2 regions of the Limosilactobacillus secundus genome follow, and region 1 is predicted to be linked to the other one. Evidence: predicted binding sites of a transcription regulator. Region 1 holds the regulator's gene; the other holds the start of a gene.

Region 1 (7,795 bases):
AGCCTTCTCTTCTATTATCATTAGAGAACAAAAGTTACAATTATAACGTTTTTTAAACTACATAAAACTTAAATGTTCATTTTGTGTATTTTAGATTTAATGAAGCTAGAATACAAAACGGTAAATTACTCTGCACTTTCAGAATAATTTACCGTTCTTTTTACCTATTCAATTTTAATTCAACAGCTTTATCTTCATCCGGCTTTTTCACTTTAAAAGTAATTTTACCTTGACGCGCACCTACTGTTACGTCATCCCCAACATTGATTTCACCACTAAGTAGTCCAGTACTCAAATCATCTTCAATATGATCTTGTAAAGCACGACGAAGCGGACGAGCTCCATAAGCAGGATTGTAACCAAGTTTTGCGATTACATCAATTGCAGCAGGCGTAACTTTCAAGTTAATGCCTTGCTCACTTACCCGTTTATTTAAATCATTAACCATGAGTTTAACGATTTGATGAAGTTCGTTCTTTTGTAATGCATGGAAGATAATCGTTTCATCAATCCGATTAAGAAATTCTGGGCGGAAGTATAACCTCATTTGTTGCTTAATCGCCGCTGCCATCGCATTATAGTCTTGTGACATATCTTTGGCCCCAAAACCAACTTCTTTTTCATCCTGAAGCTGAGTTGCTCCAAGGTTAGAAGTCATAATAATAATGGTATTTCTAAAATCAACGCGTCGACCTTTTGCATCAGTTAAGTAACCATCATCTAAAACTTGAAGTAATAAATTAAATACATCGGGATGTGCCTTTTCAGCTTCATCTAATAAGACAACTGAATATGGATGTTGCCGTACTTTTTCAGTTAATTGGCCACCCTCGTCATAACCGACATATCCTGGAGCAGCACCAATCAAGCGACTAGTACTATATTTTTCCATGTATTCTGACATATCGATCCGAATCATATTATCTTCCGAGCCAAACATTGCAGCAGCTAATGCCTTGGCAAGCTCTGTTTTTCCTACCCCAGTTGGTCCTAAAAACATAAAAGAACCAATTGGCCGACTAGGATCCTTAAGACCGCTTCGTGCACGACGAATTGCTTTAGCGACTACGGTAACTGCTTCATCCTGACCAATTACTCGTTGATGAAGAACCTTTTCCAAGTTAACCAGTCGTTCACTCTCACTCTTCTTCAATTGAGTTAAAGGAACCCCTGTCCATTCAGCAACAACTTGCGCAATGTTTTCACCAGTTACTTTCAATTTATAGTTATGAGATTCCTTTTGTTGAGTGCGTTGCTTTTTGCGGTCAATCTTATCTTTTAGTGCTAATTCTTGTTGACGAAGAGTAGCTGCACGATCAAAGTCTTGATTATCAATTGCTTCTTCTTTTTGGGTTCTCAAATCTTCTAACTGACTTTCTAATGAAGGCTGATGATTTTTCTTATCTTCAGCATCAATTCGAACCATAGCTGCCGATTCATCAATAAGGTCAATTGCTTTATCCGGCAAGAACCGATCCGAAATATAACGATCTGACAATTTAACTGCTTCTTCTAGCGCTTCATCGGTAATCTTAGCATGATGGTGCTCCTCATACTTTGGTCGCAGTCCTCGCAGGATTTGTAGAGTTTGGTCAGTAGTCGGCTCATCAACTTGAACAGTGGCAAAGCGTCGTTCAAGTGCCGCATCCGATTCTATATATTTCTGATATTCATCAAGCGTAGTAGCACCAATTGTTTGCAACTCGCCTCGTGCCAAGGCAGGTTTCAAAATATTGGATGCATCAATTGCACCTTCAGCGCCACCAGCACCAATTAAGGTATGGAGTTCATCAATAAAAAGAATCACATGCCCGTCATTTTGAATTTCATCAATTACTTTTTTAAGACGATCTTCAAATTCTCCTCGATACTTGGTACCTGCAACTAATGATCCCATATCAAGCATCATCAAACGTTTATTAGCCAATTCAGCTGGAACCTTACCATCAACCATCCGCTGAGCAAGTCCTTCAGCAATCGCCGTTTTCCCTACCCCCGGTTCTCCAATCAAAACAGGGTTATTCTTGGTACGGCGACTGAGAATTTGTTCCACACGTTTAACTTCCTTATTTCGACCAATTACAGGATCAAGCTGGCCGTTCCGAGCAAGTGCTGTCATATCACGAGCTAGTTTATCTAATGTTGGTGTACCAGTTTGCTGGGGCCGTCGACGAGATGATTGACGATTAGAATTGCGTTGCTGACTATCAGCAATCCCCAACCGACGTAAGATTACTTTTCTCATCTGCCGCGGAACAACATCTAAACTATACAAGATTCGTGAAGATAGGACACTTTCATCCGCAATTAATGCTAATAACAAGTGTTCAGTGCCAATTTTTAATGCATGCATTTGTTGAGCTTCTCGCCCAGCTAATGATAATACCTGCTTTGCTTTTGGTGAATATGGAAGATAATCTGAAGCTCCCAGATTTTCCAGCGTTCCATAGCCAATCAAGCGTTCAATTTCTTCACGAATATCATCGCTTGTAATAGAAAATTGTTCAAATATTTTGTTAGCAATCCCATCTTTATCCATTGAGAGGGCAAGCAAAAGGTGTTCAGTCCCTACTGCTTGGTGTTTAAAGTATTTCGCTTGTTCTTGTGCAATTGCTAGAACATGCTTTGCACTTGGCGTGAACATATTATCCATGTACAATCCCCCTTTTAACTTTCATAGCGAAGTCGATTCAAGAATGATACTAATATACGAGCGCGAAGTTGATCTTCAATCTTACTATCATTAACTGCTAGCGCTTGTTTAGATAATGCAACAAGCATAAGGTCTCCTTCACGCCTCGTAATCACGTCTTCTTCATATAACGTTCGAACAATATCAAAAGCATCACGTTCACGAACCGAGTCGCCAATTGCTTGAATAAGTGAGTTTAGCACGTTTACATCATCAAGTAAATTAACTCGCTCGATTCGAATGTATCCGCCGCCTCCACGCTTACTCTTTACTAAATAACCATTTTGAATGGTAAACCTAGTCTTAATAACATAATTAATTTGTGACGGTACCACATCAAACTGGTTGGCAATCTCAGAACGACGAATTTCGACCTGAGCTGAGTCACCAAGTATTTCTTTTAAGTATGCTTCGATAATATCTGAAATACTTTTATTTTCCATTATATCACCTCGGCTCTTTTGACTAATCTTGACCATTATTTTAACACACTTTTAGAGTCGGCGCCTACCTGTATGACCATTCAGTTACACATTTAAGAAAATAATAAAGACTAGTGAAGCATTCAAGTGCAACACTAGTCTTTTAGAGAATTAAATATGAACTACTTTTTTAATTAATCGTTATCGTTGTGAACAAAATCAACAACATTCCGACCAACAACCTTGTTATCCTTAAGTTCTTGGATCATATCATTAATTTCGCTTAACTTACGAGTCTTAACAATTGGGTGAACCTTACCTTCGGCACCAAATTGGAAACATTCAGCTAAGTCTTGACGGGTACCAACTAGTGAACCAGCAACAATGATACCATCAAGAACCGTCTTAGCAATGTTAAGCTTCATGTCACCTTGTGGAAGAGCAACAGCAACAAGTTTACCATCTGGGCGAAGTGAATCAACCGCTTGGTCAAATGCTGATGCAGAAACAGCTGTTACTACAGCAGCATTAACACCGCCAACCTTTTCTTGAATTTGCTTATCAACATCACCGTCATGACGGTTAATTAAAATTTCAGCACCATTCTTCTTAGCAGCTTCAAGCTTATCAGGATTACCATCAACGGCGATAACATGAGCACCAAATACGTTGTGAGCAAATTGAATTCCCAAGTTACCTAAACCACCGGCACCAACGATTGATACCCATTGACCTGGTTTGATGTCAGCAACCTTTAATGCTTTGTACATCGTAACACCAGCACAAGTTAATGAAGTAGCTTCAACAGGATCAAGACCTTCTGGAACCTTAACAGCGTAATCAGCTGGCACGATACATTGCTCAGCCATTGCACCGTCAGCAGTGTAACCTGCATTAAGAACGTTACGACAAAGAGTTTCACGACCTGTTAAACAATATTCACAGTGTCCACACCCCTTGAAGAACCATGCAATTGATACACGATCGCCAACTTTTAAGGAAGTAACTCCAGGGGCAACTTTAGATACACGGCCAACCCCTTCATGACCGATAATACGACCTGGCTTCTTACCAAAGTCTCCAGCAGCAACGTGTAAATCAGTGTGACAAAGGCCACAATATTCCATGTCAACTAAAGCTTCACCGGGCTTCAAATCCCGCAGTTGAACATCTTTAACAGTAACAAAACCGTCTACTGGATCATTAATAACAGCAGCTTTCATAAGGTAAGATCTCCTTTATTAATAAACAAATTACTTTTTACAATGCTTATAGTACCATAACTCCTAGACAAATTTAAAGTGAAATTTTGCACATTTGTCAAAATGAATAATTTTCTTTTCTATTTAAAATATTGATATAACAATGACAAAACTCAGTAAATCAATTTAATTCATATTGTATAGTAAATCACTTACTAATTATCTCTAAAACTTTATCGTTATAACTTTAGACGTTCCCTATTAATAATGAATGTTATAATTTAATCAATTAGATAAAGGAGTGAGTATAATAATGTCTTATGGATATATCACCAAACTAAGCGAAAATGTAGAACGGCAACATGTTCGTTACAATAATCGTTATGGAATGGCAATTGCTGCTGATGTCTATACCCCTAAGGATCTAGAAGAAGACAAATTGTTACCTGCCATCATAATCGGGGCACCGTATGGAAGCACAAAAGAACAGGCAGCCGCAATTTATGCAAATACGTTTGCTCAATTAGGTTTTGTTACCCTCGCATTTGATCAAGTGTACATGGGCGAGTCAGCCGGCGAACCTCGTCATGTTGCTTCTCCAGATTTGTATGCAGAATCCTTCAGTGCCGCAGTTGACTATTTAGGCACAAAAGCAAAACATGTCAATCGTGATCAAATTAGTGTTATCGGTATCAGTGGGGGAGCTGGGTTTGCTCTTAGTGCTGCAGCTGTTGATACACGAATTAAATCTGTTGTGACAATTTCAATGTATGATATGACAGATATTCGTGAAATGGCTAATCTTGCTCCTGAACAATTATTCCAACTTAAAGATCAATTATCAAAACAACGGTGGGATGATTTTGAAGATGGACAACCTGACTATCATCCATCCTTCCCAGAAGAACCATATGATAGTATTGACGATTTGCCAAATCATGATGAATTAACAAACGAGTGGCTTCGTTTTTATGCTCTTAAGCGCGGTTTCCATCCAAATGCACGTGGAACCGCAACAACTACTTCTAATTTAGCCATGCTTGAATTTTCTGCCTTAGACTATATTAAAGAAATTTCACCACGACCAATCCTATTTATTTATGGAGACAAAGCTCACTCCCGATCTTATTCCGAACGAGCTTATTACCTTGCTAACCAACCAAAGCAACGATTGATCGTAGAAGACTGTGAGCATATTGATCTTTATGATAAGATGGAGAAAATTCCAGTAGATCAAATTTCGAAGTTTATAAAAGATAGTTTCAATGCATAATCAAATGACAGAATGCCAATCAGCATCTCAATTATAGAATGCTGATTGGCATTTTATTTTTAATATTTTCGGAAGTTAATAGTAAAAGACTGCTATCACTTCTATGTATAGGAGTGATAACAGTCTTTTTAACTTATCGGAATTACAAGATTTGAACTTGCGACCTCTGCGTCCCGAACGCAGCGCTCTACCAAGCTGAGCTAAATTCCGAAAAAATAAGCGTAACAGTTAAACTGTCACGCTTACTATAATTAGTGCACCCAGAAGGAGTCGAACCTTCAACCTTCTGATTCGTAGTCAGACACTCTATCCAATTGCGCTATGGGTGCATATAAGCGGAAGACGGGATTCGAACCCGCGACCCCCACCATGGCAAGGTGATGTTCTACCACTGAACTACTTCCGCATGTCTCTGATAAGTTATTTCCTATCAACGATTATTAATATTACACGAAAATCTCATCAATGTCAACAAGAATTTCAAAAAATATTAAATGCGGATGAAGGGACTTGAACCCTTACATCAAAATGATACAAGATCCTAAATCTTGCGCGTCTGCCAATTCCGCCACATCCGCAAATTAATGGAGGATACAGGGCTCGAACCTGTGACCCCCTGCTTGTAAGGCAGATGCTCTCCCAACTGAGCTAATCCTCCATAAATAGGCTTGCTATATAAATCAGCCTATTTAATATATCATCTATATACTTTTTTGTCAAATCCTATTTAAGATTTAATTCAATTAATTTTTCATCAATCATGGCTAAGACCTTCTTAGCTGCAGCCGGATCTTCAACAAAATCATATTTATCGCCATCAATAACCATCTTAGGGCTTTCATTATAATCCTCATACCATTGAACATAACGTTCGTTTAAATTCTTATAATATGAATATAAGGAAGGATCATTAGCGATTTGTTCAAATGAACGTCCCCGCTTCTTAATCCGTTCAAGCATTGTCTCAAATGAAACCCTAATTGTAATTAAAAGGTTGGGGGCTTTTTGGTGTGGTTGCTCTGGTAATTCTTCCATCATATTACCTAATAATGAAGAATAAATATTTGACTCTGTTTCCGTAGCTCGGCCCATATCCGCGTTTAACTTGAATAATAAGGCATCTTCAAAAATTGACCGGTCCAAAACATTTAAATCATTCGAGTATGAATCTTTAATCTCATCAAGCCGCTTGTTTAAAAAGTAAATCTGTAATAAGAAACCATATTTTTTAGGATCTTTATAAAAAAGCGGCAAAATTTTATTATCGTCAACAGATTCATAGAAAGCCTGACTATTAAGATGGTCTGCCAACAGCTTTGTCAAACTAGTCTTTCCTGCACCGATTGTCCCGGCTAAAGCAATCATTAGTTATTTCCCCCTGTTTCAAATTCAAAAAGTAACGAAAACAATTCTAACATTTAAAATAAAAAGGAGCGAGTATTTTCTCGTTCCTTTTTATTTTATTAATCATCTTCTGGTTCGTACGATTCACCCTTTGTTCGCCGTGATAAATCAACCTTATCAAGCGGAATCAAGTGCGTCTTATAACGAATCTTGTAGTAGAAGAAAAGAATTAAGAATAATGGAATTCCCATGTAAGTAATCAAGATGTTTTGCCAATCCATTTTTACAAAAGCATCGATGTTTTGACCACAAATAACGATAATACATAAAGCAAGTGCGAATACTGGACCGAATGGGAATCCTGTTGCGTGATACTTCAATTCGGAAAGCGTATGTCCCTGCTTAAGGAAAGCTTTTCTAAAACGATAATGGGAAACTGCAATTCCTAACCATGCAATAAATCCACACAATCCTGATGCACCAATTAAATAGTTATAAGCTTTTGGACCAATAAATTGGGTTGCATAGGCTGCTAATGAGACAACCATTGTTCCTAGTAAAGCATAAATTGGAATACCACGCCGGTTTACATAACCAAAAATCCGCCATGCATATCCTTCACGTGCTTGTGAATAAAGCATCCGGGTTGAGGCATATAAACCAGAGTTAGCAGCAGAAATGACGGCAGTTAAGATAACCGCATTCATTGCACTAGCTGCAAAGGCTAATCCCGCTCGCTTAAACACAATTGTAAATGGACTCATTGTAATGTTTGAAACATCTTGATTCAATAAGTTCTTATCTGTGTAAGGCAGGATACAAGCAATAACAAAAATAGCAAAAATATAAAAAAGTAAAATTC
Region 2 (7,795 bases), on a different contig from region 1:
GCGAAACGGTTGCGGGATTGTCAGGCTTCCTTCTAACGTCTCAGGAAGAAAATGCACATAGCCAATCTTTCGGCCCCGCTTTTTTGAAAAAGTTGACAGGTAAAAAAGAGGGTCGATTGTGTGATAATGACTGATCTGACTCTTCCCATAACGGTTGATTTCAATTTCAAATTTGTCACTGCACTGGTTGCGCAACAAGTTAATTAATTCAAGATAGGCGCTTCCTACTCCTTGTCCCGCAACCTTATCTGCAGATGAAAACATTGTTATTTTAATCATCATTAGCTCCTTGGGCGGTGAAAAAGACGATGCGATTTTTCAGCTTGATTAAGTTCATCATGGACGGCCATATCGTTTTGACAATCTTGGTAGAACTTAACAACCTTTTCAACAAAGACTTCTGCTGAAATTTCATGTAGCTTCTGTTGCCGTCTCTCCCTTGATTCTGAGTTTTTTGGTTGGTTAAGGTAAAACAGGACACCATTAACCAAGTCAGCCCGCTTTTGAAAACTAATGCCAATCGCTGAATCGTCAATCAATTGGTCAGTATATTCACTACGCATAACCACAATTGGCAAATCTGAGGCAAGGGCTTCATCATAAGTCAATCCTTGTGATTCAGAATCGGAGGCGGAAACAAAAACATCTGCCATTTGGTAATAATGGTAAACTTCATCATTTGATATCTCACCAGCAAAACTAATATTGTCATTAAGCTGCATTTCACGAACCTGACGCTCCAGAGTATGTTTTGCAGGCCCATCCCCAACGATAAGCAATTGTGCATTAGGCTTTTTTGCAAGAATATCTGGCATTGCTTCTATCAATGAGTGGATATTCTTTTCATACGCTAAGCGACTAAGAGAAAGCAAAACTGGTGTCTCTTCACGATAGCCTAACGTTGCCCTTAAATTAGCAATTTCTTCTGCTGAATCTCGTTTACTATATACCCGTAAATTAATCCCAGTCGGAATAACACGAATTGGCGATTCAACATGATAACTGGTTAAAGTATCCAAAACACGGTCGCTTGGAGCAATAATTCCAGAAATATTTTTTAAATAAAGATGCGCAAGCCGAGCAACATCATTCGGCTTAAGAATATGCCCATTCGCAATATAGTGGAGATAATCCTGATACATCGTATGGTAAGTATGGAGACAGGGAATATGCAAATGCTTGGCAACTGTCTTTCCCATAACTCCAAGCGCAAATTCAGTTTGATTATGAACTATATCTAATTGGAACTTTTTAGCAAGCTTAATGGCTCGAAATACGCCACGCACCGCAATTCGACGATCAGAAAACGAAACAAAAGGAATGCTTGCAAAGCGGTATATCCCATTTTCAACATCATCATGTTTAGCCTTAGGATCAGTTGTCGTAAAAATATATACATGATGTCCCTGAGCAATCAATTCATCACGAAGCGTCTTAATCGAAGTCGCCACGCCACTCACCTGAGGGAAATATGTATCTGTAAAAATACCAATATTCAACCTAACTGCTCCTTTTTCATCATAAGTTTTCTAGATAATAATTAGTCATAACTGCTATTATACTAAAGCATTCACTGAACCGCAAAACAGATTTAAGAATATTCTAAATCTTCCTCCTAATAGTAACAAGACTCGGGAAGCCTGATTAAGATTTCTTTACAAAATCTTTTAATAGTGAGAATAAAAAATAACCCTCTTGACGTAGTAAATAATCAAGAAAGTTATATTCATTTATTAAAGTTTTACCTGCGGAACATACTTTTCCACTAATTTTTGGACCGCTGCGGCAGTTTCAGCATGAATCGCTCGGTGAACTAATGGTTGTAATTTGCGCGTGTTCAACTGGTTAATTAAAGAACGAACACGTAAAATCTGACTACTGCTCATTGAAAATTCATCAAGCCCCATTGCCATTAATAGAGGAACCGCATAAGGATTATTAGCCATCTCTCCACACATTCCGACCCACTTACCTTCAGCATGCGCAGCTTCAATCACTTGCCGCACCATCCGTAAAACCGCCGGATGAAGTTCTTGATATAGGTATGCTACTTGCTGATTTCCGCGATCAACAGCGAATAGATACTGAACAAGATCATTACTGCCAATGCTAAAAAAATCAACATACTTTGCAAAATGTTCAGCCATAACCGCAACTGCCGGAATCTCTAACATCATGCCGACTTCAATGTTTTTAGCAACTTGAATACCTGCTTGCTCAAGCTTTTCTTTTTCATCGTCAAGAATTGCGCGCGCCGCTTGAAACTCTTCAATTGTTGCAATCATCGGAAACATAATGGCTAACCGCCCATAAACAGATGCACGAAGAAGGGCGCGCAACTGGGGACGTAATATTTCCGGGCGTGCCAACCCAATCCGAATAGCACGAAAACCTAAGTAAGGATTGTCCTCATGAGGAAGAGCAACCATCCCCAGCTTTTTATCGCCGCCAATATCAAGCGTTCGCGCGACTACCCGTTGTCCGTTCATTACCGAAACAAATCTTTTATAAGCATTAAATTGCTGCTCTTCAGTTGGCAATTCATCCTTGCTCATATAGAGAAATTCTGTTCTTAAAAGGCCAATCCCCTCGGCGCCATCCTCTTGAGCATCAATAACGTCAGCAAATGTTCCGACATTAGCCCCCACTTCAAATCGACGTCCATCAGCACTCACAGTTTGCTTATCTTTTAACGCACCCCACTTTTGCTGCTCCTGGATAAATTTACCAGCTAACAAACGATAATGCTCAACCTCTTCATTCGTTGGATTAACAATCACTTTGCCATGAATCCCATCAACAATCAGCAAGTCGCCATCATGAATAATCGTAGTAGCATTCTTGACGCCAACGACAGCTGGTAACGAAAGCGTCTTACTCATAATTGTAAAGTGAGAAGTGCGTCCACCATTAGTTGTAACAATCCCTGCAACATATCGCTTATCAAACTGGGCAGTATCAGTAGGTGTAATATTATTAGCAACAAAGATCGCGCGGTGGTCTAAAATTCCTGGGTCTGGTAAAGAAACATTCAATAGGTGACTCAAGACTCGTTTGGTCACATCACGCAAGGCGGTTGCCCGCGCATATAAATATTCATTATCATTCTTGCGTTCAAAAATACTTAAATAATAATCTTCAACACGTTTAACAGCCCACTCTGCAGTATCATGATGGCTATTAATACGGTCAATAATCTTCTTTTGTAAAGTCGGATCATCTAAAATCGCAATTTGGGTATCAATAATCGTCACTGCCCGTTGACCTAGCAACTCATGGGCACGCTGAGACAAATGCTGAAGTTCAGCCTTGCTTAACGCAAAAGAATCATGAAGCCGGGCGACCTCATGATTCTCATCAGCTGTATGCTGTTTTTTTATAGATAGATCTGACTCTACTAACAGGTGTGCCGGAGCAATCGTAATACCACTACTAGCAGCAAGTCCGGTTAGTAGTATAGACATTAGTCAGTCAATCCTTCTTTCTTCATAGTTTCAGCAACGGTGTCCAAAGCTTCTTTTTCATCGTCACCATTGGCAGTAATAGTAACCTTAGCGTTTTGACCAACACCAAGGGACATTACACCCATGATTGACTTCAAGTTTACACTCTTACCTTCGTATGAAAGAGTAATATCAGATGAAAACTTTGAAGCAGCTTGTACCAAAATAGTAGCTGGACGAGCATGAATACCAGTTTCTGAAGTAATTGTAAATTCACGTTTTTCCATATTAATCAGTCTCCTTCGAGCAGATATAATTAATTTATTATCAGTAGCTTTACCACTGATACACCTCGATAATTACATTTTAGCAATTGTAAGCGTTAAATACAAGGCTACATCTTGCGATTTATCGCTCTCTTAATTGATAAATAATTTTACCGCCTCGCTGCGCTTCGCCTTCAATTTGCGAACGGTATGCATACGAGTGAAAAATCGGTTGAAATTTCTGAAAATTCTCGGGAGTAATTACAAAACGATCAATCTTTTTATTTCGCAAATCATCCAATAATTGTTCAAAATTTTCTTCTGCCATTCAATCACCTCAACATAAAATTCTATCTTCTCATTATACACGAAATCCCGATCATCCTTCTATTTTAGCATTCATAGCTAAAGAGTGCTAAAATCAAAGTGAGCTGTTTTCGGCATTTCTAAGTAATTAGTTATGTTGGAAAAGGTTACTCTTTACTTAAAGAAAATATTTAAGTTTTATGGCTTGCTTTGCGATAAAAAGTAAGTATAATATTAATCAATGGTCAAGAAAGGTCAAACGCTTTCTTGATAAAACTATTTTAGGAGGTATTAAATTCAGATGCAATGTCAATACTGTCATCAAAATCCAGCTACGATTCATCTTCAAATGAATTTTAATGGACAACGGATTCAAATAGACCTCTGCCAAAATTGTTATCAAAAATTACAAAATCTACAAACAGATATGATGAATGGAGGTAACGGAATGAATAATTTCGGTTTTGGAAGCCTCGAAGACTTCATGAACGCAATGAACAATATGCAAAGTCAAGCGGCCGGTGCTAATGGTCAAAACATGAACAGCCAATCCCAACGGCAAGGTGGCGGCCGGAATGGAAAGGGAATCCTTGGTCAATATGGGATCAACCTTACTGATCTTGCCCGCCAAGGTAAAATTGACCCAGTCATCGGGCGCGACAATGAAATTAAACGAGTGATTGAAATTTTAAACCGCCGGACTAAGAATAACCCGGTCCTAATTGGTGAAGCGGGGGTTGGTAAGACTGCCGTTGTTGAAGGCTTAGCTCAAGCAATCGTTAGCGGCCAAGTTCCCGAAAAGCTTGCTAACAAGGAAATTATCCGACTCGATGTTGTTTCTTTAGTTCAAGGTACTGGAATTCGGGGGCAATTTGAAAAGCGGATGCAACAATTGATGGAAGAAGTTCGCAAGAATAAGAACATTATTCTCTTTATTGATGAAATCCACGAAATCATGGGTGCGGGAAATGCTGAAGGCGGGATGGACGCTGGAAATATTCTTAAACCAGCTCTCGCCCGTGGTGACTTCCAATTAGTTGGTGCTACTACCCTTAATGAATACCGAAAAATCGAAAAGGATGCAGCTCTTGCACGGCGGTTCCAACCAGTTGAAGTTGATGAACCATCAGTTGAAGAAACAATTCGCATCTTAAACGGGATCAAAAATCGTTATCAAGATTACCATCACGTTAAATACACAGATGACGCAATTGTAGCAGCTGCTAAACTCTCTGACCGCTACATTCAAGATCGTTACTTGCCCGATAAAGCTATCGACTTACTCGATGAAGCAGGATCAAAGAAGAACTTAACACTTAAAAATGTAGATCCAAACGCAATCGAAAATGAAATCCACACAGCTGAAGCACACAAGCAACAAGCAGCTGATAACCAAGACTATGAAAAAGCAGCTTTCTACCGCGATCAGGTTGCTAAGCTTGAAAAGGCAAAGAAGGAAGCTGAAGAAAACCATACTGAAGATTCTGCAACCGTTACTGTTAAGGATATGCAGAGCATCGTTGAAGAACGGACAAATATTCCAGTTGGTGACCTGCAAAAACAAGAAGAAAATCAACTTCGCGACCTTGATAAGAAGCTTGATGAACACGTTATTGGTCAAACCCAAGCAGTGGATAAGGTTGCCCGTGCCATTCGTCGTAATCGAATCGGATTGAACAAGTCTGGTCGCCCAATTGGTAGTTTCCTCTTTGTGGGTCCTACCGGGGTTGGTAAGACTGAAACCGCTAAGCAACTTGCCCTCCAATTGTTTGGTTCTAAGGATGCCATGATTCGGTTCGATATGTCTGAATACATGGACAAGACCTCTACTTCTAAATTAATCGGGGCTGCTCCTGGTTATGTTGGTTACGAAGAAGCTGGACAGTTGACTGAACAAGTACGGCGGCACCCTTATAGCTTGATCTTACTTGATGAAGTTGAAAAGGCGCATCCAGATGTTATGCACATGTTCTTACAAATTCTGGATGATGGTCGTTTAACTGATTCTCAAGGACGCACTGTTAGCTTCAAGGATACAATCATTATCATGACATCTAATGCCGGAACTGGTGATTCAGAAGCAAGTGTTGGTTTCGGTGCTGAGTCTAATGGTAGTACTCATTCCATCATTGACAAGTTGACAAACTACTTCAAGCCAGAATTCTTAAACCGGTTTGATGACATCGTTCAATTCAATGCCCTTTCCAAGGACGACTTGATGAAGATTGTTAACTTAATGATTGATGATGTTAATAACATGCTTGCTGATAAGAACTTGCATATCGAAGTCACTAACAATGTTGAAGAAAAATTAGTTGATATGGGCTTTGATCCAAAGATGGGTGCTCGTCCTCTTCGCCGAGTAATCCAAGAACAAATCGAAGACCGGATTGCTGATTACGTTCTTGATCACAGTGACGCTCATAAATTAGTTGCTAAACTTGATGATAGTGGTGACATTGTTGTCGAAGAAACTAAAGAAGTACCAACAATTGCTTAAAAATAACTAAGTATAAAAAACGAGGCTGAATTTTTCAACCTCGTTTTTTATATTACGCTCAATTTACTTCCAAACGACGGCGGACCTCCAATACCGGAAGAGCAACCATTGGAACAATAATAATCGCCAATATCAATTCAGCAAGCCCATTAGTCGCCATGACTGTTTCTAAAGCAATTAATAAATGATTAACATTTACCCCATAAGTTTGCGCAACTGCTGGAGTACGATAAAATAGATAAATAAAGCCTAATACCAAGCCAGTATTAGTAAGAGTCCCTACTATTGCAGCACTTACCGCGGCGATATATTTTGCTTTGACCAAACAACACATAAGAATAAAAGTATATCCTGCTAAAATCCCAATCATAATGCGAGGAACCACGGAAACAAGCGGGTTAACAAAAACTAAGGGAGCAAGCGGACTACTTGGTGCCACAAATGCCCGCACCCAAGTCAGGAGCCCCCAAATACCACCAATAATTGCGCCATCAACGGGACCCAACACAATTGCCGCAATAATGACTGTTACATGAAGGGTCGTAATACTAAGCGGCCCCAGCGGAATGTTGCCAAAAAATGGGACAAAATCTTGTAAGAGAATAATTGCGATAAAGATTGCTAATGTCGTATTATGCCTAATTTGTTGGTGCCGTGTTTTTGCCATTTTTCTTCTCCTAAATAAATTTGAATAGGCTTATTGTAATAAAAAAATCACCTATTCGCAATTCTCAAGAGAAATATGGTCGTTCCTTATCGTGTCAACTACTAAAAAGCGCTATAATAATAGAGAATTAAGGTTACGGAGTGTTAATAATGATTGACAAATTTAAAACAGGAAATCCTATCTGGGTTTACTATAATGATATTGATTCAGGAGCAAACCTTACCGTTCCGCAATTACTACGCGGATTTATCGGTCAAGAATACCAAATTGAACAAAAACAATTTCCTAATTACCGCTATGTAAAGACTGAAGGTGAAACTAAGGGAACATTCGATATGCGGCAACGAATTGTACACCTTTTTTATCGAAAACAGAATTGGGGAGAGGTCCAATCAATTGAAATGTATCTCCACCTCGATGCCCCGACACAAGTATTTGATACAGCTGGTGGAATGCCAGTCGGTGCCCCGCTTCCTGCTGATATTACAGTTAAATCCTTCCACCGAGTTGCGACTAAGAATGGTCAGTTTTGGTATGAAATTGGCGCTGATCAATGGATTAAGTATGATCAAATGCACGTTGTTGACAATCCATTCAACCAGGATATACGGAA

The links. Region 1 encodes CtsR, which represses protease genes until heat stress. Its sites were predicted from a motif close to TTGGTCAAAAAAGGTCAAANA; they were not measured.
Region 2: LMB57_RS02530 (ATP-dependent Clp protease ATP-binding subunit) is a predicted target of CtsR. The motif match lies at 4,257-4,277, and genes of this name have one in related genera.

What each region holds. Positions count from the first base shown of each region.
Region 1 is NZ_JAJGUA010000026.1:91,876-99,670, forward strand. It holds gene LMB57_RS03065 (ATP-dependent Clp protease ATP-binding subunit) at 161-2,653, opposite strand; gene LMB57_RS03070 (CtsR family transcriptional regulator) at 2,668-3,135, opposite strand; gene adhP (alcohol dehydrogenase AdhP) at 3,309-4,337, opposite strand; gene LMB57_RS03080 (alpha/beta hydrolase) at 4,630-5,589, shown strand; tRNA gene LMB57_RS03085 (tRNA-Pro) at 5,726-5,799, opposite strand; tRNA gene LMB57_RS03090 (tRNA-Arg) at 5,845-5,918, opposite strand; tRNA gene LMB57_RS03095 (tRNA-Gly) at 5,924-5,995, opposite strand; tRNA gene LMB57_RS03100 (tRNA-Leu) at 6,085-6,167, opposite strand; tRNA gene LMB57_RS03105 (tRNA-Val) at 6,175-6,247, opposite strand; gene LMB57_RS03110 (deoxynucleoside kinase) at 6,313-6,954, opposite strand; gene LMB57_RS03115 (amino acid permease) at 7,053-7,795, opposite strand, start outside.
Region 2 is NZ_JAJGUA010000025.1:14,997-22,791, reverse strand. It holds gene LMB57_RS02555 (glycosyltransferase family 4 protein) at 1-279, opposite strand, end outside; gene LMB57_RS02550 (glycosyltransferase family 4 protein) at 282-1,499, opposite strand; gene ptsP (phosphoenolpyruvate--protein phosphotransferase) at 1,734-3,464, opposite strand; gene LMB57_RS02540 (phosphocarrier protein HPr) at 3,464-3,730, opposite strand; gene LMB57_RS02535 (hypothetical protein) at 3,852-4,037, opposite strand; gene LMB57_RS02530 (ATP-dependent Clp protease ATP-binding subunit) at 4,317-6,515, shown strand; gene LMB57_RS02525 (ECF transporter S component) at 6,574-7,182, opposite strand; gene LMB57_RS02520 (MucBP domain-containing protein) at 7,332-7,795, shown strand, end outside.